Regions from separate parts of the Lysinibacillus sp. FN11 genome, predicted to be linked through region 1. Evidence: riboswitches for the same ligand, from Rfam matches in the RefSeq annotation. Region 1 holds a riboswitch; each other region holds the start of a gene.
The links. A riboswitch is a leader RNA that binds a small molecule or an ion and turns the genes downstream of it on or off. The one in region 1 is predicted to bind thiamine pyrophosphate.
Positions count from the first base shown of each region.

Region 2: it holds a riboswitch for thiamine pyrophosphate, as region 1 does, so the genes downstream of both, thiT (energy-coupled thiamine transporter ThiT) here and thiW (energy coupling factor transporter S component ThiW) in region 1, are expected to answer to the same signal.
Region 3: it holds a riboswitch for thiamine pyrophosphate, as region 1 does, so the genes downstream of both, thiC (phosphomethylpyrimidine synthase ThiC) here and thiW (energy coupling factor transporter S component ThiW) in region 1, are expected to answer to the same signal.

Region 1 is NZ_CP102383.1:280,328-288,282, reverse strand. Features, by position in the region: gene NP781_RS01275 (ABC transporter substrate-binding protein) at 1-523, shown strand, start outside; gene NP781_RS01270 (MFS transporter) at 1,093-2,289, shown strand; TPP riboswitch at 2,356-2,463, shown strand; gene thiW (energy coupling factor transporter S component ThiW) at 2,557-3,057, shown strand; gene NP781_RS01260 (VWA domain-containing protein) at 3,375-5,972, opposite strand; gene NP781_RS01255 (vWA domain-containing protein) at 5,956-7,701, opposite strand; gene NP781_RS01250 (DUF58 domain-containing protein) at 7,713-7,955, opposite strand, start outside.
Region 2 is NZ_CP102383.1:3,593,933-3,601,887, reverse strand. Features, by position in the region: gene NP781_RS19115 (exonuclease SbcCD subunit D) at 1-252, shown strand, start outside; gene NP781_RS19110 (AAA family ATPase) at 249-3,329, shown strand; gene NP781_RS19105 (hypothetical protein) at 3,360-3,482, opposite strand; gene NP781_RS19100 (magnetosome magnetite crystal formation protein family) at 3,538-3,861, opposite strand; TPP riboswitch at 3,987-4,094, shown strand; gene thiT (energy-coupled thiamine transporter ThiT) at 4,229-4,789, shown strand; gene map (type I methionyl aminopeptidase) at 4,952-5,707, shown strand; gene NP781_RS19085 (TspO-related membrane protein) at 5,737-6,450, opposite strand; gene NP781_RS19080 (polyphosphate kinase 2 family protein) at 6,650-7,474, shown strand; gene NP781_RS19075 (GNAT family N-acetyltransferase) at 7,622-7,955, shown strand, end outside.
Region 3 is NZ_CP102383.1:4,557,967-4,565,921, forward strand. Features, by position in the region: gene NP781_RS23830 (methyl-accepting chemotaxis protein) at 1-842, shown strand, start outside; gene NP781_RS23835 (AEC family transporter) at 954-1,883, shown strand; TPP riboswitch at 1,944-2,058, shown strand; gene thiC (phosphomethylpyrimidine synthase ThiC) at 2,199-3,977, shown strand; gene NP781_RS23845 (catalase) at 4,099-5,604, opposite strand; gene NP781_RS23850 (helix-turn-helix domain-containing protein) at 5,903-7,357, opposite strand; gene hutH (histidine ammonia-lyase) at 7,648-7,955, shown strand, end outside.

The DNA of each region.
Region 1 (7,955 bases):
AAACAGTCTTGGCTATTCTCTGAATTCACTAGATGATCAGGAACTTCGTGAAGCTACTGATAAATTAATCACACTCGCACCAAATGTAAAAGCGATCATTGGAGATGAAATTACACCGTTAATGATCAATAATGAGGCAACCGTTGCCCTTACATGGTCTGGCCAAGCAGCTGACATGATGTATGAAAATGAAGAGTTAGACTTTGCTGTACCTGAGGAAGGCTCAAACTTATGGTTTGATAATATGGTCATCCCAAAAACATCGAAAAATATTGATGGTGCCCACGCCTTTATTAACTTCATGCTAAGTGCTGAATCAGGTGCTCAAAATGCCGATTTTGTAGGCTACTCTACTCCTAATATTGCAGCGATGGACTTGATGGACGCAGAAGTTGTTTCTGACGAACGCTACTATCCTTCTGAAGAACAACGCGATACATTAGAGGTCTACAAAAATTTGGGACCTGATTATTTAGGGAAATACAACGAATTATTTTTAGAATTTAAAATGAGTATCCGGTAATTAAACTAGCGAATTGGTTTTCACACCAATTCGCTAGTTTTTTCTCTGCCTATCTAACTTTCTATTAAATATGAACATTTTCAATCGACTGTTTGTATTATTATATTTAGAAAATATTTTATCTAAATTTTAATAGATGCTCACATCATCTGTTATGGAAAAGCTTTACCTATATATTTTTTCATCGAACCTGCATAAATTTATATTTTCTTTATCCATTGTATTAACAATAAATAAGTCATAAGTGTATTTTTTGTATTCCATAATTTTGATGCCACTACTATAACAGTCGCTACAATTTATAGACCATTACAGACAGACTCACAAATTTTTTAATTCTCCTTTTATAAGAGAAATCCATCGATTGTTGTTGCTCGATTCTATAGTGCTTCTCCCTCAATTTTTATGACTAACATGTATTCTTTCATCATCCTTAGGTACGCAGATGAAAACTTTTGTGGAAAACCATTCTAAATATAGAACCAGTACGATAATCTTAACTATTAGCCAAGCAATAATTCTTTATGATAGACTGTACTATATTTGATTACAAAAAGGGGGTTCATTCGATGACCCAGCAAAAGTCCAATAAGGCGGCTTTGTATATTTTAATGTTTAATATGTTTATCGCAATGGGGAGTATTGGCATTATTATTCCTGTCATGCCAGAGTATTTAAAAATATTTGGTGCAGCAGGACAAGTTCTAGGTATGCTAATCGCAACGTTCGCCTTAGCTCAATTCGTATTTTCTCCTATTGCTGGGAATCTTTCAGATCAGTACGGTCGAAAAAATTTAATTATTTTCGGTCTTATCGTAACAGGTCTTGCACAAATCGGATTTGGCCTTGCTACAGATGTATGGATGCTCTTTTTAGCAAGATTTTTAGGTGGTCTAGGTTCCGCATTTGTTGCACCTCCTATTATGGCTTTTGTCGCTGACGTCACAACCTATGAAGAACGCGGGAAAGGTATGGGGATGTTGGGTGCCGCCATGTCTCTTGGCTTTATGATCGGACCTGGTATTGGAGGCTTTTTAGCAAAGGTAAGCTTACATTTCCCATTTTTCACAGCTGGAGCTGCAGCCATTGTAGCATCTATTTTATCTTACTTTTTATTACCTTCTACCAAACCAAACACTGCGCAACAGAAACAAAAGCAAGACAATCTGGCGAAGCAAATGGCTCGTTCCATACATATGCCTTATTTTGTTATGCTCATAATTATGCTGGTGTTCTCGTTTGGAATTGCAAATTTCCAAACGACATTGTCATTATTTGTGACAGAAAAGTTTAATTACACACCTGTAGATATAGCGATTATATTAGTTGTTGGTGGTGCTTTTGGAGTAGTAGTACAAATGTTTATTATTACACCACTGTTCAATCGTTATGGTGAAATGAAAGTAGTACTAGTTAATTTGTTTATTGCATCCGTTGCTATTTTCTTAATATTATTTGTTTCTGGCTTTGCCCTTATATTAGTTGTAGCAACAATTTTCTCTACAGCAACGACATTAATTCGTCCAGCTGTTAATACACTCATCTCAAAACTTGCAGAAAAAGAGCAGGGATTTGCTGCGGGCTTGAATAATGCCTATATGAGCCTTGGGAATATGATTGGACCCGCTTTGGCAGGTTTATTATTTGATTGGAATATGAATAGCCCCTATATTTTTGGTTCTATCATATTATTAGCTTGTTTCTTCCTTGCGCTCATCTGGACAGTGAAAAAAGCACCTCATTTAATGCATCCCGATCCAAAATAGTCTGAAAAATCATTGACTATTTTTAACAGTATGTTACATTATTGTTGATTCACTAAATTGAATAATCTTAACCACTAGGGGAGTCTTTAAAAGGCTGAGACGTATATGGTAATATACGGACCCTTTGAACCTGATCTAGTTCACACTAGCGGAGGGAAGTGGCGCTACTTGCTGTTGTCACTATATACATGCAAGGCCGCTTCCTATTGTTTAAAGGGGTGGCCTTTTTATTTTTCCTCACCAACTTTACCAAAAGGAGTGAACTTTATGTCAATTCGTAAATTAACAGTCATGGCTTTATTAGTAGCCATTGCTGTTGCAGGCTCTACTTTCGTATCCATCCCAACAGGAATCGCACGTGCTTACCCCGTTCAGCATGCTATTAATGTGATAGGAGCGATTATACTTGGACCCGTACCAACAGTTATAGTTGCCTTTGTCACTGCCATCATTCGTATTTTTACTGGAACAGGCTCTCTACTAGCTATCCCTGGTAGTATCATCGGTGCGTTCTGTGCTGCCCTTGCCTATAAATATAGCAATAAGATGTGGTTAGCTGGTATCGGAGAAGTTATCGGAACTGGCATTCTGGCTTCACTTATTGCCGTCCCTTACGCAAAATTATTCATGGGAACATCTGTAGCAGCATTCTTCTTCCTACCAGCCTTTTTAACATCAAGTACAATCGGCGCCATTTTAGGTGTAATGGTTGCGAGTAGCATGCGTAAAACAGAGCTAGTAAAGAGGTTTAATTCTTCTCTTTATTGAGAGGGATTGGAGGGTTTTATCTCTCTTTATGATCGGTGATGACTTTAGTTAGAGCGCTTTTCTTCCCTTTATGAGCGAGAATACCTCTACTTAGAGCGCCTTTTTCCACTTTATGAGCGGCAATGGCTCTACTTGGAGCGCTTTTCTACTCTTTATGAGCGGCAATGACTCAACTTAGAGCGCCTTTCTCTCCTTATGAGCAAAGAGCCCACTTTTTAGATCATCTTACCCGCTCTAACAAAGGGGACAACTCTCTATTCAAACAATATAAAAAAGCAGTGCAAAACTATTAAGTTTGCACTGCTGCTTCCTCTATTTTAAGATCGTTTTTTCATGCCTTTTAACAAATGTGCTACATTTGTGTCTTCTGCCTGTAGAGTTTTTTCCTCAACCAGCGGCTCTTTTTTCTTCGTATTCGTTAGGAAATTCCAACCAAAACGTCTTATGGTAATATCAATAAAGAAAAGAAGCATACTCGCTAAGAGTAGCCATGTGGCAATATTTTGCCGATCTGCTCCTTTTGTCGTAAAGTCACGGAAGACATCTTGTGGTTCCTTTAAAACAGTGCCTCCTGTTCGCTGAGTTAACTCTTCTATCAGTTGGTTATTTACAGGGAGTAGTTCGTATTCAGCACTATAAGGAACACTTAGCCCTGCCTGATAGATGGCCTGCTTTTCATCTGCTACACGGAAGAAAATTAATCCAGGTTCAGCTTGTACTACAGCTCGAACTTGGGATGCGGAAATGGTTTCAAGTTGTGTTTCTAGCTCCTCCCCTGCTTCATTTACTGCAACAATGTCTAAAAATGCAGCTTCATTTGTAGGGTCTGTAATCATAAAGGAACCATCTGCTTCCAATCTTACATCATAGGCTACATCATTGTAGCTTGGTAGCATTTGAGAAATAAGTGTTTGCCAAAATACTCCCCAATTTCGCCATCTTGCCCAATCTCCTGTCCATTTACCCGTTGAATCAGATGTAAAGGCAAATGTTTTACCAAGACCATATTGCCACTGCGCTAACACAGGATCTTCCTTTTCGCTTTCTGCTACGACAGTAGCCCCCTGTTTTGCCGTTGTCCCAATGTATGCATTCATTTGTGGGACACCATTAGCAAACAGTACGTTCCATCCTGCTGCATTATAAATTGCAGGGTAAAATGGATTGTCCTCAATATAGGTGCGGGAAATCATAGCAGTTTCACGAGATAAAATAGAAGGAATGGTTTGCTCATCTATGACATCATAGAAACGTCCACTGCCCATGTCACTAAGCGCTTCTAATAAGTTCGCATCGGCATCTTGTCCAATCGCTACTGTCGATAAGGTTATACCATCTTCTTTTCCTTCAGTAATTAAATCCTCATAGTTCCCTGCCTGTGACTGCCCATCTGTTAAGAGAATAATATGCTTACGTTGGAGCTTTAAATCAGCAAGGTTCTCGTAGGCTTTAGCTAATGAACTATAGATTTCTGTTCCCCCACCAGGTGTTACTGATAAAATAGTATCCACAGCCTCTTCTTTACTGCTAAGAGGCCCTGTCTCTATAATCTCCCATGGACGATCATCAAAGGCGATGAATCCTAATGTATCCTCGTCTCGCAACATCTCAACAGAACGTGCCGCTGCTTCCTTAGCAAGCTCAAGCTTCGAGCCTTGCATACTGCCAGATCGGTCAAGTACAATCACTAATCCTAAGGAAGGTAATTGCTCTTTGCCCTTAATTTCCATTTCCACTGGCAATAAGGTTTCGATCGGTGTTTTAAAGTAGCCGCCTAGACCAAAACTATTTTCTCCACCAACCATTGTAAAACCAACTCCAAAGTTTTTGACTGCTTGCTCAATAACACTCATTTTTGCTTCACCCACTAAATGACCTGGTACATTGTCGAAAATAATAGCATTATATTGCAAATAGCTGGATAGTTCATTTGGTAGACTGTTAGGCGCTACAACATCATAGGCAATGGATTGACTACCAAGTGCTGCTGCGATGGGTGAAGCTGTTTCATAACCATTAACGATTAATAAATGTGGTTCACTTTGAACCATTGTGACACTAGTTAACTTATTGTTTTCAAAAATAGCATCCTGACCAACTTGAACAACGGCTTCATATTTTACAAGTCCTTCAGCTGTTGCTGCATGTTTATAGGTAAACACATTCGTGCCTTCTGTCAGCTCAACTGCCTCTCGATGAATAAGCTCATCATTTTCATATAATAACAGCTCACCTTGGCCTGCTGAGGTTGCATGTATGTCTGTCACTAATTGTTGTTGCTCTCCAACATAAGCCACTTGAGGGGATACAAAGCTTTTTAGTGATACATCATTGACAACTGGTTGACTAAAAGGCTTAATATCAACACTAATATTGGAACCTTTCAACTTCGTAGCAAATTCTAAAGCATCTCCCTTTGTCTCATTACCATCTGTTAATAGCACAAGACGAGTTGCTTTTTTAGGATCTATAATCCCTGAAGCAAGCTGTAAACTTTGTTCTATATTCGTTTGATCGGTAGCTTTGATTTCAGTTAGTTTTGGTACTTCCTTTAATGTTTTAGACAAAATAGCTTCTGTTTGTAAAGTAGAGGAAAATGAATAAATGCCCGCAAGTTGTGGTTCTTTTTTTGATTGTAGGCTCTCCTGTATAAACTGAACCATCTCATCTTCCGTACCATTCATAGAAGCAGAACGATCTACTAAATAAACAATTTGTTCTTCTTTTATTGGTAATAATAGATAGGGACCTGCGAGTGCAAAAACTAAACAGCCTGCTGCCACTATGCGAATAGTAAGTACAACAATATGACTTCTTTTGAGTCGCTGCCGCTCATGAAAGTATGTCCATCCAAAATACAAAAATAAAGGAAGGAGTAACAACAATACTAACGGCATATCAATTCGTAAATCCACGACGTCGTTGCACCTCCCACTCTGAAACAAGCAATAGTAAAATAATCACAATTAGCCAAGGCACGAAAGAGGTCATCGAAACTTCTTCCTTTCCGTTGTCTGAGATATCACCTATTGTAAAGCTTGTTCCTTGTTCAATAACACGTTCTTGGGCTTGCAATTGCACAATCAATTGTTTTTCCTCATTATTTGAGCGTACCATATAAATGCCTGGCTGTTTGGGCGCAGTTAGCATACCCTTGGTAACAGACGAAAGAAATTCGTCTTCCTGCGAATAAACATTCCAGTCTCCTTGCGCTAAAGCAACTGCACGTTGTTCATTGGGTGAAAAAATCCCAAGTGACCCAACTGATTCTGTTAGCTGCTGTTCTGTACTCCATAAAAATAGTGGGAATGATGGATGTAAGGGCCAATCTGTATCAGCAATATCCGCTAAAACAACGATATCTCCTTTAGGGGAGCGTTGGATGAATGGCTCTTCTCCAACAGAAGCAATCGTTTCATAGTCCGCAAAGCCAGGATAAACAGCACTAACATAAACATCCTTTAGTTCACTAAATGCAAATAATGCATCACTTCTAGTGCTTACCGTCCCATTCGCATCTACTTTTTCTGCATCATCACGACCAAATAATACGAGGGGGTTGTCCATCTTTTCCAATAAGGCTGATTGGTTTGTGATTATTGTAGCATCTTGATTGTCAGCTACTTGCAAGGAAGGGACGATTTTTACGCCACTACTAACTGTTTGAAAACCTTTTTGTATCAGTTGATGCAAGCCTTGATCAACAATAATTTTTGACGTAGTCGTTTGTAGTAATACTGTTTGTTGATTGTCTATGTCATAATCATCTTTTGCATCAATAATAGCTGTCATGGATTTTGCTAAAGGCAAATCTTTAAATGTTTTCGTAATGGCTTCATTTGGAGGCACAACGACACTTTCTGCTACTAGCTCCTCACCCTCTGCATTATTCAATGCGAGTGTTACCTTTTGCTCGGTATTTGTATCATTATGGAGTTGTACAAGTGCCAGCGTAGCTTGTCCATCTGTCGTAGCAGCAAAGCGTGTAATAGCGATATTTGTTAAGTCTTTTGTAGCACCTCTTACTAGCCATTTCACAGAATCCTTGTCCATCGGTAATTGCTTTTTATCAAGTGTATCTGTAAAAACATAGATAGAAGTTGGTGTATCGCTCACAAATGCCTGTGCTACATCCAGCGCCTTATTCATTTCAGCAGTTTCATAGGTTACTTGTAAATCTTGAATAGCTTTTTTTATTTCACTCGTGTTGGTTTCTTGCTGTAAAACAGCTTTTGGTGTAGCGCCAGTTGTAATTAATGTGACAGGTCGACCATTCAATTCATCCATCAAGTTCAGCATTTCCTGTTTATGAGCGTCAAAGGTTGATTGCTCTTTGCCTGCCAGCATTGTGGCTGAAGTATCTACAATAAATATGGTTTGTGCACCTACAATGGTTGATTTTTTTATATAAGGATTCATTAATGCCAAAACAAGTAGCAGTAAAGCAAGCAGCTGTAAATATAGTAGGGCATTTTTTTGTAAATGCTTTAAATAAGGCGATACTCGAGTTTCCTGCATAATCTCCGACCAAAAAAGTGTCGAAGAAACAGTTTGTTCTGTATATTTTTTTCGAAAGAAATAATAAAGTAGGACAATGACCGGGATGATGGCCGTCCAGCTAAATATAATTTGACTAAAGCCCAATACGGCTCACCTCACCTAATCCAATGTGCTTTTAATAATTGCTGGAAAATCGCATGTTGCAATCCATCTTCGACTTTCAATTGTAATTTTTGAACACCAAAGCGACGGCAAATGGCTTCAAATTCTTCTTCATGTAGTATGCGTCTTGCATGGTAGGACTCCAGTACTTTAGAGGACATCGTCACATTCACATCATTACCTGTTTCACGATCAAGGAGACGTACATCACCCGAATAATTTGGTGACAGTTCTTC
Region 2 (7,955 bases), 1.6 Mb from region 1:
CTATCTGTGACTTCACCAATGGAACGTATTCGTAGTGTATTTCCGCACGCTATGCATGTGGAGCGGAAGGTACTAAGACAAGATATGCCACGTGAACTACAAGTAGTAGAAGCTGAAAAACTAGAGGATATTGATTTATTCCGTTCATTCTTCACTGATATTATTGGCATTCAGCCTGATGAAGATACGGAACGCCTATTCACAGAGATGTTACAGGAGTTATTAGATGAGGAGCGAGAGACTGTAAAATGAAGCCATTAAAGTTAACAATTACTGCGTTTGGTCCATATAAAGACACGGAAGTAATTGATTTTCAAGAGCTAGGGGAGCATCGATTGTTTGCCATTTCTGGAAAAACTGGTGCAGGTAAAACAACCATTTTCGATGCTATTTGCTATGCTCTTTACGGATCAGGTAGTGGGGAGGATCGACAGGATACAGCTTTACTAAGAAGCGGTTTTGCACATGATGAAGTTTATACAGCTGTAGAACTCGTCTTTGAAATGCATGGAAAAGTCTATCAAATAGTACGACAGCCAGGTCATATTAAAGAAAAAAATAAAACGGTTACTGGAAAGAAAGTAGAGTTAGCAGAAGTAAAAGAGGGAAAGCTGGATTATAGCATTGTAGAGAAACAGCAAACGCTTGAAGTCGATAAGAAATTGCAGGAAATTATAGGTCTCACAAAAGATCAATTTAGCCAAATTGTCATGTTACCTCAAGGTGAATTTAGAAAACTATTAACCTCTGATTCAACAAATAAAGAAGTAATTTTACGGAAAATCTTTAAAACAGATCGTTTCGGTGTCATGGCAAAAAAGCTTGATGCCAAGCGTAAAGAAGCAGAAAGGGATCTTGAACGTGCCAAACAATTAAAAGAACATTTACTTGGTCAAATTGTGGGCGCCTTACCACAGCGTTCTTCCGCTTTATTCACATTGATTGCTGATAATACGGAAAATTTACATCAACTAACAGAGGCACTTGATGAGGAGCTTAGCTACTATAAGAAATGTGGAGAAAATGAACAGTCATACTATGAAGAAGCATATAGCCTTCATCAAAAAGAGCAGGAATATTATCGCTTAGCAAAAACGCTAAATGAGCAATTTGATGAACAAGCTACTCGACAGCAACGGCTGCAAATGCTTTTACAACAGCAGGATTTATACCAAGCAAAGGAGAAGGAGATTGCTTTAGCAGAACAAGCAGAGCGACTTGTGCTACTCGAACAACAATGCAAGGATTTACGTGCTGAACTGAATGTAAAAGAACTAGCTTTTCAACAAGCAAAGGTTAAGCAACAGCAGTCACAAGAAAAGTTGCAAGACGCACAAGAAAAATATGAGATAGAGCAGGCTAAAGAATCTGAACGACAGCAAGTCTTACAGCAGGAAATGCAGATGCTAGCGCTATTGCCGAAATTTGAAGCCTATGAAAACAATATACAGCAGCTGCAAATAGCGGAGCAATATGCTGAAAATGCAAAACGAGCAGTAAATGATAACCTCAAACTTTTGGAAAATGAACAAGAGCAATTCCAGCATTTTTCTCAATCGTTAGAAGGCTATGAAAAACAGGTTGAACCCTATGAAAGCTATTTAGAGCAATTACCGAAACTACGGGAACAAGTTGCTTTAATCAAGCAAGCGGAGAAATATAAATATGCCGTAGAGTTAGCTAAGCAGGATGTAGTTGCTTCAGACAGTCTCTATCAAGATAGTAAAGAGGCTCTTCAACTTTTGCAGCAACGGTGGCTGACGAGTCAAGTTAGTATTTTAGCAGAACAGCTGAAGGAAGGAGAAGCCTGTCCTGTTTGTGGTAGTATGACACATCAGAAAGCGCACAATGAACAACTGGAAGTTATTGAGCTTGCTCAAGTGGAAGCATTAAGAGCGAAGGCATCATCAGACGAGCGTAAGTATTTAGAGAAAGAGGCATTTTTAGCATCAGCGCAGCAACTTCTTCAAGATACATGGCAACAACTTGAGGCACAGCATATTAAACAAGAAGACCAATCACAGATCACCGCTACTTTACATGAAGTGGAACAAGAGATTGCTGCATTAAAAATTATTCAACATCAATTAGCTGATGTGCGATTGAAAATAAAGCATCAGCATGAGCGAATAGAACAGCTACGAAATAAACATATGAAGCTAGAGCAATATTTAGCAGAGCAGATAAAAGAATGGACAAAATTACAAGCGGTTGTAGACGAACAACTTAAGCAGATGCCCCCTAATTTACCAACTTTACAGCAATTAAAGCAACAACTGAATGAAGTTAGAAAACAGAAAGAAGAGCTTCAAAAAAGTTGGCAAGTGAGTCAGGAAAATTTGCATGCAGCAAAGGAAACAGCTAGCAATGCAACACTAACTGTAGAAATTGCCAAACAGTCCTTTGAGGAATTACAGCTTAAAATGAATGAAAAGCTTCAGCAATTTACAGCAAATATGCAAGAATTAGGTTTCGAAAGCTATGAGGCTTATGCTACTGCTAAACGGAGTGCCATACAATTAGATGCACTTCGAAAAGCATGCAGTGACTATGCTTTACAAGTACACACGTTGCAAATCCAGATTACCGAAGGGGCTACCTATCTTCAAGGGAAAGAGAAGCAAGATTTAGAGGCGCTTGAAGCAAGAGTAGAACAGCATCGAATTTCCTATGAGGAAGCATTTAAACGTTTGCAACAGATGAATGGCTTTATACAAGCATGCCAAGGCTTTAGTGAAAGGGTGGAAGAAATAGCGAAAGAGCTTCATTTACTTGAACAAGAAGCAGGGCGAGTAAAGGAGCTCTATGGATTATTAAATGGACAAAACTCGAAAAAGCTATCCTTTGAGCGGTATATACAAATTAACTACTTAGATCAAATTACAGAAGCTGCCAATATACGTCTGTATCATTTATCAAACGGTCAATTCGAGCTTAGACGTTCAGATAGATTAGAAAAGCATGCGAAGCAAAGTGGCCTTGGTCTTGATGTTTATGATGCTTATACGGATCAATTACGAGATGTCAAAACTTTATCAGGTGGCGAAAAATTTAATGCTTCATTGAGCCTTGCATTGGGGATGGCAGATGTGATTCAAAGCTTCCAAGGTAATATTCATATTGAAACGATGTTTATTGATGAGGGCTTTGGCTCACTCGATGAGGAATCACTAAATAAAGCAATTGATACATTAATTGATTTACAGGATTCTGGTCGTATGATTGGCGTTATTTCTCATGTGCCTGAATTGAAATCTGCGATGCCAGCAGTTTTACACGTGGAAAAAACATTGAATGGCCATAGTCAAACCCATTTTGAAGTGAAATAAAACGAAGGCGTATAGGAATACGCCTTCGTTTTATTTTTTTCGAGTGGTGGTATTAGGTGTTGTGCCCTTTTTTGCAGCCATTACTTTTTTTACGATAGGAATAACAATAGGTGCTAACTTGACGGCAGTTTTTACAACGTTTGATACTTTCATCCCAAAACAGCTCCTTTTACAATTACTACTACCTGTTTCACTTAAAAATAAAACATTAACGGATAACACGAACAGCCTGAATTATATTCCAAATCACAATACCTAGTGAGACGAGAGCATAGATGGCGAATGAAGCAAACCAAATAATCATCACCGTCTTGTTATTGGAGGTTGGATCTAAACTAAATGTAGAAAAAACAAAGACAATAAAGAATAGAATGCCAAAAACAAAAGGTATTAAATGAGAGACAAGTGCACGAATCGAATGGCTTTTTACATCACTGTCTTTTGTCACAAAATATACAATTAATGGAACGATAAAAGGGGCGAAGAAAATACTAAGATAACTAAAGGCAGCTAAAATTTTTTGATTCTCCATAGTTGTACCTCCTTTTTAAATATTTACGCATGAAAAACAGCAAAGTTTCAAAAAAATGATGTATGGAAGGTTGTAATCCTTCAATCCTTTGCGTACAATGAGATTGTTCAAATAAATTCAGATGTAACGACCACAAGGGGAGCTGATGATGTCAGCTGAGACTGGGCACGTAATGCCTTGACTCTTCGAACCTGTAAGTTAACGCTTGCGTAGGGATGTGGATAGAAACCGACACTTGTACGATGTGAGGCTCTGTCCTGACATCGTTTTTTCGTCCTTAAAGGAAAAAAGGTGTCAGAAAGAGACATATCAGCGCTTTTCTATTCCTGCTCTTGTATCCTACATCGGAACAAAGGAGAGAATATGTATGGACAAAAAAAGACTATTAATGCTAGTGGAGATTGCGATTTTTGCAGCGATTGGTCTCGTACTGGATCAGGTTTCCTTTAAAGTATGGGCACAAGGCGGCTCAGTTAGTCTTGTTATGGTACCAATTATGTTAATAGCATTTCGCTGGGGCTTAGTAGCTGGGCTAACAACTGGATTACTCGTAGGTGTAATGCAAACCATGTTTGGTGCTACGATTGTGCACTGGCTACAAGGATTCTTGGATTATGGAGTTGCTTTTACAGTTGTAGGATTAGCGGCGGTTGTTCGTGGACCAGTGTTAGACGCTGCTAAACATATGAACAAAACAAAAATGGCACTTTATATAATCATAGGTACCGTTTTCGCAGGCTTCTTACGATACACAGCACATACAATTGCTGGTGCTGTATTTTTTGCCGAATATGCCGGTGACCAAAATGCATGGATCTATTCCATCATCTACAATGGTACATATATGCTACCAGCAACCATTTTAACGGCAATCGTTGGTGTTCTTTTATTCACAGCCGCTCCACAATTAATGCAAAGAAAAGCTTAATGCAAGTCCCTTCACATGAGTGGAGGGGCTTTTTTATCGTGAATAGCTCTTTTAGCACTTTGCAAAGTAGGAAAGCATACAATATTTAAAGCGTTTATCGTTATACGCATAAAAAGTTATGTTATATTAAAGAATAGATATTAGATGAAAGGGACGTTATACATGATTGTAAAAACGCAAGAAGAGATTGAAGCTTTTAAAAAAATAGGACGCATTTGTGCTGAAATTCGCGAAGCGATGAAAGCTGCAACAAAGCCAGGAGTTACAACACTTGAGCTTGATGAAATTGCTGGTCGCATGTTTGCAGAGGCTGGCGCTATTTCAGGACCAAAGGGAGAATATGATTTTCCAGGGTATACATGTATTAGTGTCAATGAAGAAGTAGCACATGGTATTCCAGGAAAGCGTGTTATTCAAGAAGGAGATATCGTAAATATTGATGTTTCTGGTTCTTTAAATGGCTATTTTGCTGACACAGGTATTTCATTTGTTGTGGGTGATGGCTATGAGGACAAAGAAAAGCTTTGCCGTGTTGCTAAAAGTGCCTTTGATCGAGCAATGACAAAAGTAAAGGCTGGATCTAAATTAAATCAAATTGGTAAAGCTGTTGAACGCGAGGCAAATGCTAATGGGTTAACTGTTATTATGAATTTAACAGGTCATGGCTTAGGTCAATCTTTACATGATGAACCAAACCATATTTTAAATTATTACGATGCATGGGATTCTACTATTATGAAAGAAGGTATGGTCCTTGCGGTTGAGCCATTTATCTCAGCAAATGCAGAGCATATCGTAGAAGCAGGTGATGGCTGGACATTCGTGACACCTGATAAATCACTTGTAGCTCAAATCGAACATTCAGTCATTGTAACAAAAGATAAACCAATTATCTTAACGTCATTAGACGAAGAATAGGATGCAATGAAAAAATCCTGCTAACCAAATTATTTTTGGTAGGCAGGATTTTTTTTAATAAATAAAATGCCAACAAAGAGAACACCGCATAAAAATAAAGCGGCTGTAGTGACAAGTAGCTCATCAAAACCATTATGTATGGCGATTCCAATATAAGCCCAAATAAAAACACTTGGATACATAACATCAAAGTGATGGAAACGGATATGTAGCGCAATGGCTCCTCCTAAAGTAAGTAAAATCACTGCCCAAAGAGGCGTACTAAGACCAAAGCCGTTCCAACCATAAGCCGTTAACGTAAAGCTTGTATTTGTGATAAAAATAAATGTCATCCATGCTAAATAAATAGAGAAAGGAATACGACCAAACAAGGATTTGTTCTGAAGAGGGTACGTATTATACAACATAAACAAATACAAGACTAAGAGTAATGTAATGCCAAGAGAAACAATAAATAACTCATGGTGCCAGACATATATCATTAATGCTTGTAATATATTTATGCAACTAAAAAGCGCAGACTGTTTCAAAGTTGTCTTTTTCATGTTCATAACTAACCAATAACCGAGTAAAAAATAAATGACAATCCAAATTACATGACTTACACTAACTGGTGCAAATACTACAGAAAAACGATTAGCGATTTCTAGCGAAGATTGACCGTTGATGTTCACGAAAAAGGATGAAAAGGTTAGGATGATTGAGACAAGATAAGAGATTGTCATCATGATAAACCGAGGCATGTTTTCCTCTCCCTTCGTGTTAGATTGTATAGGGAAAAGACAAATAAGTATAGTACTGTCACTTTTTTTATTATAACGGAAATTTCCAACAATGTATCGTGTTGTTTTACTATTAATACCTACAATTTACCATGTCTGATAGGCATCCATATATTTCTTTAGTACAATAAGAATAGCCAAATAAAAGGAGTGAAGTTTCATGACACAAAATTTGAAGAATCTAGATCTAACTGTTGAACTAGACAAAAAGATGTATAAAAAGAAATTAAAAGTACTCCAATATGAAATGTTGAATGCACAACAATTTTTATTAAAAAACAAGATTGGCTTGATCTTGGTATTCGAAGGAATGGATGCGGCTGGTAAAGGTGGCGCTATTAAACGATTAATCGAACGTGTCGATCCCCGCGGTTATGTTGTACATCCTATTTCTGCCCCTCAAGCTCATGAATTACGCTACAATTATTTACAACGATTTTGGAGAAAATTGCCTCAACATGGGCAAATCGCTATTTTTGATCGCTCGTGGTATGGTCGCGTATTAGTAGAACGCATCGAAGGATTCGCAACAAAGGATGAATGGTCTCGTGCTTATGAAGAAATTAATAATTTCGAGAAGATTTTAACTGCAGGAGATTACATAATTATTAAGTTCTGGCTTCATGTTTCAGATGAGGAGCAATTAAAACGCTTTAAAGAACGTGAACAAAACCCTTACAAATCTTGGAAGTTAACAGCCGAGGATTGGCGCAATCGAGATAAAACACCTCAGTATATTGATGCAGCAAATGCGATGTTTGAAAAGACAGATAAAAAAGATGCACCATGGATCTTAGTCGCTGGAGATGACAAAAAGTATGCACGTGTTCAGGTGCTACAGGAAACTATTGCACACATTGAACGAGAGGCTCAAAGACGTGGTCTTCATTTAACAAATGTATTAGACAATACACAACTAGAAGATGCTGATTCCTCCAGCTTAGAAATAGTAAACGAGAAAAAGAAAGAACAAAAAACTAAATAATTAAATTGTGCTGCTATGACAATAAGACATAAGCTGTTTTGGTTGTAGCAGCCTGTTTTTTTACATACAATGAAATATAAATAGAGTTTATAGCCAATGTAACAAAGAGAAATGTATTGATTTTTATTGGAAGGCTAGTGTGGAGAAATGTTGCTTAAAATTTGGAATCTATTAAGAAAAAAGGGTGGGAATGTGGTAACAATAAAGGGGGAAAAATGCTACATCCGCACATTCCAAGAAAAAGATGCACGAAGTTTAACGGGCCTCGTAAGCCGTAATAAATACTTTTGGTCTATTTATGAGCCACTTCAAAGACCTGAATACTATACAGTCGATGCTCAATACAAAAAAATTCAAGAAAGCCTCTATTTAATGGAGTCAAAGCGTGAATTTACTTTTGGTATTTTTGAGCATGGTACAAATAATCTAATAGGGCATATTGCACTTTATGCTGTCAAACGCTTACCATACTCGAGTGCAT
Region 3 (7,955 bases), 630 kb from region 1:
GTCAGGAGGTTTCTGTAGCTATCAACGAGATTGCACAAGGAGCTTCGAAGCAGTCAGAGGATACAGAAGAAACAAATTATCGAATGATGGATTTATCAGATCAGATTGATGCCATTACGGCTCTTTCTAATGAAATGGATGAGCTATCTCATAAAACAGGTGTAACAACGGAAAAAGGATTGCATGAAGTTGAAAGTTTAAGAGTACGTAATATGGAGACAAATGAAATGAATGGGCGTATCCAGCAGCAAATGGAATCATTAGCTTCTAATATTGCCAATATTAATCAGATTATTGCTTCGATCCAAAGCATTACCGAGCAGACAAATCTGCTAGCTTTAAATGCAAGTATTGAGGCTGCACGTGCTGGTGAGCATGGTAAAGGATTTGCTGTAGTTGCAGAGGAAGTTAGAAAGCTAGCAGAACAATCTAAAAATGAAACAGAAATTATTAAGAGTACAGTAGAAAGCATTCTTGAAAATTCTCAGCAAACGGTTGCTGTTATTGCATCTAATGCAGATTTAATGCAATCTCAAAATGAGTCAGTACAAAGCACGCAACTAGCGTTTAAAGATAGCAGTGACTTGTCAGGTTCAATTGCAAATTCTATTAGTGAATTAATGAATAAACTATCTAGCATGTTAGAGCATAAAAATCAGGCAATCATGGCTATCCAAAGTATTTCGGCTATTTCAGAGCAAACAGCAGCCTCTGCGGAACAAGTAAGTGCTTCTGCAATGGATCAACAAGCAGAATTACAAAAAGTAGCAGAGTCTATTCAAAATATGAACGATATTTCAAACGAGCTACAAGAAGTTGTAAATCGATTTAAGCTTGTTTAAAAGCAAAGGCTGCCTTCAATATAGAGGCAGTCTTCTTTTATTGTGAAAGTTAGAGAAATTGACCTAGAAGGAATTCAACACTACTATTAACACTGGAAGGGGGACATTGAAATGATGTATCTCGGAATGATTTTCTTTCAAATTGTTGTTCCTATTTTAGTGTTACTTGTAATAGGCGCTATCCTACAAAAGAAATTTCGCTTTAATTTAAAAGCATTGTCTCAGCTTATTACATATTGCTTTATGCCGGCAGCTGTTTTTGTAAATTTATATGAAACACATGTGGAGTTATCGGTACTGGGAGAGGTCGGATTATTTATTATACTCTTTATCGGTAGTCAAATGTTACTCAGTCATTTTATGGCAAAAGGGCTAGGTTTAGCTAGAACAGAGGCAGCTGTCTTTAAAAATAGTGTGGTGCTTATTAACTCTGGCAATTACGGTATTCCAGTTGCTCAAATGATATTTGCCACGCAACCTATTGGAGTAGCCATTCAGGTCATGCTCGTAATCTTTCAAAATATGACTACGTATACATATGGATTATACAATTTAATTTCTTCTACAAAGTCGGGTATGACAATCATCAAGGATTTCTTTAAAATGCCTATTATTCATGCGCTGATTATAGGTGCCGCTATGAACTATTTTGGTATCGGTATTCCACAGTTTATCAAAATACCAGTAGAACATGTGGCAGATGGATTTATTGCTGTGGCCTTAATTACTTTAGGTGCACAATTATCACAACTAGAGATGAAATCAATGTTTAATAAAACCGTCATTATCAGCTGTTTTACGCGATTAATTATTGGACCATCTGTTGCATTAGCCATTATTTATATATTGGGATTAGATGGAGTCGTCGCACAATCACTGTTTATAGCTAGTGCCTTTCCAACATCCCGTAATAGTTCTAGTCTAGCATTGGAATATGATGTAGAATCAGCAACAGCCGCGCAAGCTGTTTTATTTTCTACCATTGTAAGCTGTATAACTGTAACCATTGTGATCTATTTTGCGGAAGTATTATTTACCTAGTAAGATAAAAAATAACTTCCATCTCTTAGTATTATCTGCTACACTAGCATCAAACTAAATAGTATTAACTAGGGGAGTCTGATGAGTCAGGCTGAGAGGGAAACGCTACGAAGTTTCTTGACCCTTTGGACCTGATCTGGCTCATACCAGCGTGGGAAAGTTAAGAAGCTATTGCAGAGTATGCAATCAATAGACCTTTACATTCGTGGCCGGATCCAAATAATTATTTTGGATTCGGCCTTTATTTTTTGGATTGTTGGGGTGAGCTAGAATCGGTCCTTATATCAAAATAAATTTAAGGGAGAGAAGTAGCTCATGTCAGCAATTAGTGAAAAGAATATTACCATTATGTCTAGCTTTGAAGGAAGCAAAAAAGTATATGTGGAAGGATCACGCCCAGATATTCTAGTACCTATGCGAGAAATTGCATTAAGTCCGACAACAGGCAGTTTTGGAAATGAAGAAAATGCTCCTATTCGAGTATATGATACGAGTGGGCCCTATACAGATCCAGCCTACCAAGTAGATATTACGAAAGGTTTACCTGCCTTACGAAATGCATGGATTCAAGAGCGAGGGGATGTAGAAGCATATGAGGGACGCTCCATTAAACCGGAGGATAATGGTTTTCGTCATGTTGATGACCCGCGTATTCAAGAAAATGTCTTCCCTGAGTTGACGAGAAAGCCTTTGCGTGCTAAAAAAGGTAAAAATGTGACACAGCTTCACTATGCACGAAGGGGGATTATAACGCCTGAAATGGAGTTTGTAGCGATTCGTGAAAATATGAATCCTGAATTTGTACGTTCAGAAATTGCAGCTGGACGAGCTATAATGCCTTCTAATATTAATCACCCTGAGGCAGAGCCAATGATTATTGGGCGTAATTTTCATGTAAAGATCAATGCGAATATCGGGAATTCTGCTGTATCTTCTTCCATTGCGGAAGAAGTTGAGAAAATGACCTGGGCAACTCGATGGGGCGCAGATAATATTATGGATCTATCGACTGGTAAACATATTCATACAACTAGAGAATGGATTATTCGAAATGCTGCAGTGCCAGTGGGAACAGTGCCAATTTATCAGGCTTTAGAAAAGGTAAATGGTGTAGCAGAGGATTTAACGTGGGAGGTTTATCGTGATACTCTCATTGAACAAGCTGAGCAGGGTGTGGATTACTTCACCATTCATGCAGGTGTCCTTTTACGCTATGTACCACTAACAGCAAATCGTGTGACAGGTATTGTATCTCGAGGGGGCTCTATCATGGCACAGTGGTGTTTATATCATCATCAAGAGAATTTCCTGTATACACACTTTGAGGAAATCTGTGAAATTATGAAAGCTTATGATGTTGCTTTTTCCTTAGGTGATGGTTTACGCCCAGGCTCAATTGCAGATGCCAATGATGAGGCGCAATTTGCAGAGCTTGAAACACTAGGCGAGCTAACACAAATTGCTTGGCAGCATGATGTTCAGGTGATGGTTGAAGGACCAGGTCATGTACCAATGCATCTGATTAAAGAAAACATGGACAAGCAATTAGAGGTTTGTAAGGAAGCGCCCTTCTATACATTAGGACCACTCACAACAGATATTGCTCCAGGTTATGACCACATTACATCAGCCATTGGGGCAGCCATGATTGGTTGGTTTGGTACAGCGATGCTTTGTTATGTGACACCAAAAGAGCATCTTGGTTTACCAAATCGCGAGGACGTTCGTATGGGCGTTATCACTTATAAAATTGCTGCACATGCTGCTGATTTAGCAAAAGGTCATCCAGGTGCACAACAACGAGACGATGCACTGTCTAAAGCCCGCTTTGAGTTCCGTTGGCGTGATCAATTTAATCTGTCCCTAGATCCAGAGCGTGCAGTGGAATATCATGATGAGACACTGCCAGCAGAGGGAGCAAAAACAGCACACTTTTGTTCTATGTGCGGGCCGAAATTCTGTAGCATGAGAATTTCACAGGACATTCGTAATTATGCGAAAGATAAGGATTTGAATACGACTGAAGCGATCCATCAAGGTATGAAGGAAAAGGCAGAGGAGTTTAAAAAAGCAGGCAGTCGAATTTACCAATAATGAAAGAAAAGGCTTATGTCAAAAAATAGACATAGGCCTTTTTTAATCAAAAAACTCCATGTGAATAGTGGATTCACATGGAGTAAAAGTTGGATTTGGATATCAATAATAAAGTGGAATATTAAACGTTTGTTGGTTGTTTTACATATGGGTTTGTAAGGTCCATACCTTCTAATGAAAGACCCATCGCTTTTGCGACACCTTCACCATATGCTGGGTCAGCTAGATAGCAGTGAAGAATGTGACGGCGTTTGATGAATTCTTCAACAGAAGCCATATCATTCGCTGTATTTTCAAATAGACGTTGTTGCTCTTCCACCGTCAATAGACGGAATAGCTTACCTGGTTGCTCAAAGTAATTATTATCGTCTTCACGGAAGTCATGAATACCTGCATGACCATCAATGCGTAATTCAGGCTCTTTATGGTCTAAATTATGCTCCCACTCGCCATAGCTATTTGGTTCATAGCTTAATGTCGAACCGAGATTGCCATCAAAGCGCATTGCTCCGTCGCGGTGGAAAGTACGGAATGGACATTTTGGTGCGTTGACAGGAAGCATATAGTGATTTACACCAAGACGATAGCGTTGTGCATCCGCATATGCAAAGATACGACCTTGTAACATTTTATCTGGTGAGAAGCTGATACCAGGAACAATGTTAGAAGGTGCAAATGCAGCTTGTTCAACTTCTGCAAAGTAGTTGTCTGGATTTTTGTTTAACTCGAACTCACCTACAGGAATTAATGGGAAATCTTTTTTATACCATACCTTTGTTAAATCAAATGGGTTGTATGGTAGCTCACGAGCTTGTTCCTCTGTCATTACCTGAATGTACATTTTCCATTTAGGGAAATCGCCTTTTTCAATTGCTTCATATAAATCACGTTGTGAAGATTCACGGTCTTGACCAATAATCTCATTTGCCTCGGCACCAGTTAAGTTCTTAATGCCTTGCTCTGTACGGAAGTGGAATTTAACCCAAACACGTTCATTATTAGCATTGATAAAGCTATACGTATGAGAACCAAATCCGTGCATATTACGATAACCAGCTGGAATACCACGGTCAGACATAACAATTGTCACTTGGTGAAGTGCTTCAGGTAATGAAGTCCAGAAATCCCAGTTAGAATTGGCATTTTTCATATTTGTACGTGGGTCACGTTTTACCACATGGTTTAAATCTGTAAAGTGTAATGGGTCGCGGAAGAAGAATACAGGCGTATTGTTCCCTACTAAATCCCAGTTTCCATCTTCTGTATAGAATTTAAGGGCGAAGCCACGAATATCTCGCTCTGCATCTGCTGCACCACGCTCACCCGCTACTGTAGAGAAACGTGCGAACATTTTAGTTTTCTTGCCGATCTCTGAGAAGATTTTCGCCTTAGTATATTGTGAAATATCATGCGTTACAGTAAAAGTACCAAATGCACCTGATCCTTTTGCGTGCATACGACGTTCTGGAATTACTTCACGATTGAAGTTTGCTAGTTTTTCAACTAACCATACATCCTGAAGTAAAAGAGGGCCACGTGGACCTGCTGACATAGAGTCATGGTTACTTACTACTGGAGCACCACCTGCTGTTGTAAAGCGACGGCTACGATCATTTGCGTTTGTCATATTAGTTTACCTCCTGAAAAAAAATGTGAGTCAAACTCTTCGTCTATAACTATAACAAATATAAAATAGAATTGCTAGTACATTATAATAATTATCGTTAAAGAATTTTTATATTTAAGTATAAACTATAAATATATGCGCTAGACATAGAAATTATACATAGTTTCTAGCTTTAATTTATTTTATCTGATCGCAATTTTATAGATAATAGTCACATTAAGATCAAGATAATGACTGTATGATAAAAATCTTTATTGAAAATGAAATCAACTAATTGAAAATTATTTTAATCAATCTTTTAATTTTTTCTATATCGGTTAGGCGTAATACCAATTTGTTGCTTAAATAATTTTATAAAATAATTTGGGTCATCAAAACCGTTTAAATGAGCGATTTCGCTAATAGCAAAATCTGTTTCTAGCAGCATTTTTGTGGCATGATGAATTCTTACTTGCTGTAAATAGCGCTTAAATGGTAAACCTTGTTTTCTTGAGAAAATCGTACTTAAATAATTGGGGCTTATTCCAAGCTTATGAGCGACAAAGGGAAGAGACAGTGCGCTATCTTTAAATTGTTGATCAATTATTTCTATAGCTAGTTCAACATAATCAGCTCGTTTCTCTATTCGAGCTTCCTTTGCTAACTCAATTAATGTCTGCGTGAAAGAAATAATCCCATTGAGTATCGTATAAAATATAGGATGCTCAATGATTAAATGAAATAGCTGACGGTAGTTTTGTTCGATAACCGCTTTTTCATGTAATTTATATTTCAGCATAAAGCGTCTAATTTGTGCTAAGACACTCGTCAGATGAATGCGTAAATCATCTTGCTCATAATATATGCCTTCATTAGAAAGCTGGTATAAAAATGTTTTAACGGCCTCTAGGTTTCCATCTTCCAAACTACTTATTAGTAATTGTTGCTCTTCTGGTGTCAGTAAGGGATCAAAGGGCTGAGTTTCATATTGTTTACTCGCGTAAAAAATATGGCCAAAGCCCTCATAAAAACTTTGATGTAGTGCACGCTTTGTTAATGTATACATATTTTTAATGGTTGTAGGTGTTCCATCATATATCCCAATATTTAAAGAACTATTACTAATCAATCGCCATTCCTTCATAAGTGTACGTACATCCTTTTCCACAATCCTTATATCATTTGTTTGAAAAAGACATACGATTCTATTAGATAGAGGGTAGGTTTTCATATGAAAGTGAATCGGTGTTTGTTGAAGCCAATTGTAAAGCTTATTAAAGGTTTCAGTATGCTCGGGTTCAATCATTGTGAAATGTAATGTTGTCTCAATTGAACTTGATTTATTATCTAAAAATAATTGATTATAAAAGGAATCGTCTGTAGTCTCTTGAGCATCTTCTGTAATCTGTGGTGTGCGAAGAGAAATGGTTGTGAGTTTTTTCTTTAATAGCTCTAAATCAATAGGCTTCACAAAAAGATGTGCTACCTGTAAGTCAATAGCTTTCAGCGCATTTTTAAATAATGGCTCTGTTGTCATGGCTAAAATGGCACCAGAAAGCTTTTGTAAATCACGATAAAGAGCAGCTAAGCGATTATTAGGAAATAAATCGATATTTAACAGTATGGCGTCAGGTTCAAATTGTCGAATGATTTGAGACACCTCTGAAATACTTGTACACATTTCAATCAAAACATCTCCAGGGAAATATGTATGTAAAAACCATTTTATTCCTGCGAGGTCAGTTGGATCGCGATCAATTAATAACAGCTTCATACCATCAGCCTTTCTTAAAATATTCAAGTTTCATACAAAAGTACGGTTATATTAATAAAAATAACATAGTAATCTGAAAAAAGTCTTGTTTTCTCTATTAAAATTCTCTATATTCTGAAAAAGGTAGTTAGTACAATGTAAATAGAGTAATTGATCATCAGCAGAAGCCAACTTTAGTTATGAAAACGCTTAAAAAATTTGATACTGATGTTTTCAAATTACGAAAATATGAATGAAGATAATTTATTTACATAGCCATATAGGGAATAGGGGGATGTCATGTGAAGTCAATCATCGAGCTTGATGGCAATACATTAACAAGACAACAAATAGAGGAAATCGTGAAGGGGCAAGCAACAGTTGCACTTGCTACAGAGAGTTTAGAACGTATTCGTTTAAGTAGAGAGCGTATCGAAAAGCGTTTAGCTGAAGGCCAAACAATTTATGGTGTGAATACAGGGTTTGGTAAACTCAGCAATATAAAAATTGAAGAAGAAGACATTGAGCTATTGCAGCTAAATTTATTACGATCAGATGCAACAGGTGTTGGCGAACCATTCCCAACAGATGTTGTACGTGCAATGATGGTGTTACGTGC